Regions from separate parts of the Bradyrhizobium sp. R2.2-H genome, predicted to be linked through region 1. Evidence: riboswitches for the same ligand, from Rfam matches in the RefSeq annotation. Region 1 holds a riboswitch; the other holds the start of a gene.
The links. A riboswitch is a leader RNA that binds a small molecule or an ion and turns the genes downstream of it on or off. The one in region 1 is predicted to bind cobalamin.

Region 1 (2,186 bases):
GCTGAAGGTGGCGATGGAGCTCGAGAAGATCGCGCTCAGCGACCAGTACTTCATCGACCGCAAGCTCTACCCGAACGTCGACTTCTATTCGGGCATCACGCTGAAGGCGATGGGCTTCCCGGTCTCGATGTTCACCGTGCTGTTCGCCGTCGCCCGCACCGTCGGCTGGATCAGCCAGTGGAGCGAGATGATCGAGGATCCGCAGCAGAAGATCGGCCGTCCGCGCCAGCTCTACACCGGCGTGACCAAGCGCGATTACGTGCCGATCGGCGATCGCAAGTAAGACCTGAGCCGGTACGGCTCACGAAACGGCGCCATCCCAGGATGGCGCCGTTTTTGTTCGTGACGGTGCTCGCAGAGCGAATGTGGGAGCGTACCCTTCACCCGTTGGCACGCTTCGCATTGCCCACGCGACGAGACCGGTTGTTGTCGCGCACTTGCTGCGGCGCCTTCGTACGGGCCTTCGAACAGAGCGCGCGTCGCCCTCTCCTCAACATCGACCAGAGAGCAGACCGAGCGCCGATCGACGACGTGTCTGCAGCGGCGGGCGCAGCGCCGTTGTTCGTGCCTTGCAAACTCGTGGACATCGAGGCCTGCTTTGGAATTGACGCCGGCCTCGCGGAGGGCTTCTTCCTCGGGTCCGCGCCGCTGTCTGCCTCAGCAGATGGCTAGTTGACAGTCCTTCGCAAAAGAAACTAGTGTGATTGCGACGGTTCTCCCTCGGGAGATCAATAGGGAATACGGTGCGGGGATGCCCCAACGCCGTGGCTGCCCCCGCAACTGTAAGCGGTGAGCCTTCGCCAAATGCCACTGGGCCCGCGGGCTTGGGAAGGCGGCGACAGGCAACGACCCGCGAGCCAGGAGACCTGCCGTCAGTCGTGGTCACACGCGAGCACATTGGGCGGGGTGTCCTGGTGGGTGTGGGTAGCCGTCTTTCGGGGCAGCGACCAGACTGCGTTCGCGGTGACGTGCCACGTTATCGCGAGCCAATCGATGACCTCCCGTACCATTGTCTCCCCGCGCCATCGCCGCGCGTTGCTCCGTTCAGTTGCATTCTCCTGTCTCGTGCTGTCGACCGAGGGCTGGGCACAGTCCGCAGGGCCGGCCCAATCGCTCGACCCCGTGGTGGTGCAGCCGCCAGAGAGGCAACCGAATGCCAGCAACAATCGAAGCAGGGACGCAATGCGCGCTGTGCGCTCACGCCAGCAACGCGGCGCGTCCGTCGACGCGCGGGCTCCGACCGCGAGCCCGGCCGGACCCGCGTTCGCCGCACCGACGCTCAACCTCACCGGAGCGAGCACGGCCGGCAGCCGGCTTGGGCTGACGCGCCTGCAGACGCCGGCCAGCGTGGAGGTGATCTCGGCTGAAACCATCGCCGAACGCGGCCAGCAGAGCATCCTGGACGCGGTGACGCAAAACGCCACCGGCTTCACCGCGAGCCCGGCGCCGGGCAACGGCGGCGTCTCGTTCAATACCCGCGGCTTTACGGGCCTCGGCTCCGTGATGACGCTCTACGACGGGACTCAGCTCTATATCGGCGCCGGCACGGTGACCTTTCCGTTCGACACCTGGTCGACCGAGCGTATCGAGGTGCTGCGCGGCCCTGCATCGGTGATGTATGGCGCGGGTGCGGTCGGCGGCGCCATCAACATCGTGTCGAAACTGCCGTTGTGGATCCCGCGCAACCAGGCCGAGATCTCGCTGGACACCAACATGGAGCGGCGGATTGCGGTCGACAGCGGCGGTCCGATCAGCAAGGACGTCGCCTATCGCATCACCGCCACCGGCAACATGTCGGACGGATGGGTCGATCGCGACAACACCTCGAACGTCGCGCTTCATGCCGTGGTCCAGGTCAGGCAGAACGAAGACGTCACCTGGACGCTGTCCACGGATTACGGTGATCGCAACCCGTCGCGCTACTTCGGCACGCCGCTGATCAACGGCAGGCTCGACGAGTCGCTACGCTTCAAGAACTACAATGTCAGCGACAGCCACATCCGCTACCAGGACAGCTGGAACCAGGTGAAGACCGACTGGCAGGTCGCCGATGGAATCTCCATCCACAACACGCTCTACTACCTGAATTCCAAGCGTCACTGGAAGGACGTCGAGAGCTACGCCTATGACCCCGCCACCGGCCTGATCAACCGCAGCGATTACATCGAGATCTTTCACGATCAGCA
Region 2 (2,186 bases), on a different contig from region 1:
CCAGGCCCGGCGCCAATCTCGTCGCGGTGGGAAAGCGGGCAGGGCGGCCCTCGACCAAGCAGCACCACGTCAACCGTCTCCTGGTCGACTATGCCGCGACAGGCGCGCGCGTGGTGCGTCTCAAGTCCGGCGATGCCGGCATTTTCGGCAGGCTCGAGGAGGAGCTGGAGACGCTGCGCGAAGCCGGCATCGACTACGAGATCGTTCCCGGTGTCACATCGGCCTGCGTCGCCGCCGCCCAGGCCGGCATCCCCCTGACCCGTCGGCATACCTCCCGCCGGGTGCAGTTCATCACGGGGGCCGATGTCAGCGGCGAGCTGCCGTCCAACCTGAACTGGGCGGCGCTGGCCGATCCCGAGGCCACGACCGTGGTCTATATGGGCCGGCGCACCTTTCCGGCGCTTGCCGCAAAATTGATCGCGCACGGCCTCGCCCCGAACACGCCCGCACTGTTTGCCGAATCCCTCGGCCGTCCCGACGAGCGGCTCGTCCGCACCACCATTGCCGAGCTCGCCGAGCAGCTTGCGCGGGGCGGCGCCGCGTCCACGGCGGCCGTGATCCTGTTCGGCGCGCTGGCAGGGGATTATCCGTCATGACGGCGGCGGTCGCCCTTCGCCTCTTGACGCCCGGCTCGCGAAAGGCGCACACAGGAGAGGCATGGTGCTCAACGCGGCGCAAAGCGCCGGAGCATAATCGGGAATGGGGGTGGGCGGACCCAGTTGCGGCGCCCAAAACCCCAGCCGCCCCCGCGACTGTCAGCGGTGAGGGGCTCCGAATCGCCACTGGGCCGCAAGGTTCGGGAAGGCCGGAGAACCCAGTGAACCGCGAGCCAGGAGACCGGCCCTGCACGTTGTGAGACCAAGGCCGTCGGGTGTGACGGCAGGAAGGAATTGAGCCATGCATATCGAACCGGGAATCGTCACGGGCGCCAAGCTCGTATTGAGTTACGCAACCGGCATCGCCGCAGGCGGCGTCGCGCTGAAGCTGGCGGCCGAAACCGTCCGCGCGCAGGGCGTCGGCTCGTTCGCCGCGCGCACGCTCGCCACCACGGGCCTCGTCTTCACCTTCTTCCAGGTCCTGCCGCACTTCCCGGTCGGCGTCTCCGAAGTGCACTTCATCCTCGGCTCGACCTTGTTCCTGCTCTTTGGTGCTGCGCCCGCCGCCTTCGGCCTCGCGTTTGGCCTGCTGCTCCAGGGGCTGTTGTTCGAGCCCGCCGACCTGCCGCAATACGGCATGAACGTCACCACGCTGCTGGTGCCGCTGTTCGCGATCCAGGCCATCGCCACGCGCATCATTTCGCGCAACACCGCCTATGTCGACCTGAAGTACGGTCAGGCGCTGGCGCTGTCGACGACTTATCAAGCGGGTGTTGTCGCCTGGGTGGCGTTCTGGGCGCTCTACGGCTCCGGCTTTGCCATGAGCAACCTCGCCAACATCGCGACCTTCGCGGCCTCCTACGCGCTGGTCATCGTGATCGAGCCGCTGGCAGACCTCGCAGTGCTGGCGCTGGCGAAGTCGCTGCGCGGGGTCACCGCGCCCGGCCTCGTCACTCCGCGCCTGCACAGCGGCGCCTGAGAGACAAGCGAAAGGGCGGCCGTTGCGGCCGCCCATCGCGCTCGCGATGCTCACGCTCTCCCTGATAGGCATCGGTTGCGGCGATCCCGGGCAGCTCACGCGCGCCGCGATCGCTGCCATCAACGCGGCCGATCTCGTCCTGATCCCGCGCAAGGGGGCTGCAAAGTCCGATCTCGCCGATCTCAGGCGAACGATCTGCGCGGACGTGCTCACCAGTGACAAGACAGCCATCGCCGAATTCGACCTTCCCGTGCGCGACGCCGGTGAAGCCGATTACCGCAAGGGCGTCGACGATTGGCACGATGCGGTTGCCGCGACCTGGTCGCAGACGATCGTGAGGCATCTCGATGGTGAGGGCAAGGTTGCGCTGCTGATCTGGGGCGATCCGTCGCTCTACGACTCCTCGCTACGCATTGCACGCCGGCTGAACCCGTTGCCGGCGATCGAAGTCGTGCCCGGCATCACCTCGATCCAGGCGCTTTGCGCGGCGCATGCGCTGCCGCTCAACGACATCGGCGAACCGTTCCTGGTCACGACTGGGCGGCGCTTGCGTGACGGCGGCTGGCCGCAAGGCGTCGATACCGTTGTGGTGATGCTCGACGGCGGCACGG

Region 2: another riboswitch for cobalamin. It lies ahead of EDE08_RS17785 (energy-coupling factor ABC transporter permease); the one in region 1 lies ahead of EDE08_RS06960 (TonB-dependent receptor).

Annotation. Positions count from the first base shown of each region.
Region 1 covers NZ_SMBR01000002.1:606,056-608,241, reverse strand. The annotation lists gene gltA (citrate synthase) at 1-283, shown strand, start outside; cobalamin riboswitch at 694-888, shown strand; gene EDE08_RS06960 (TonB-dependent receptor) at 994-2,186, shown strand, end outside.
Region 2 covers NZ_SMBR01000006.1:220,808-222,993, forward strand. The annotation lists gene cobA (uroporphyrinogen-III C-methyltransferase) at 1-596, shown strand, start outside; cobalamin riboswitch at 642-860, shown strand; gene EDE08_RS17785 (energy-coupling factor ABC transporter permease) at 898-1,575, shown strand; gene cobF (precorrin-6A synthase (deacetylating)) at 1,622-2,186, shown strand, end outside.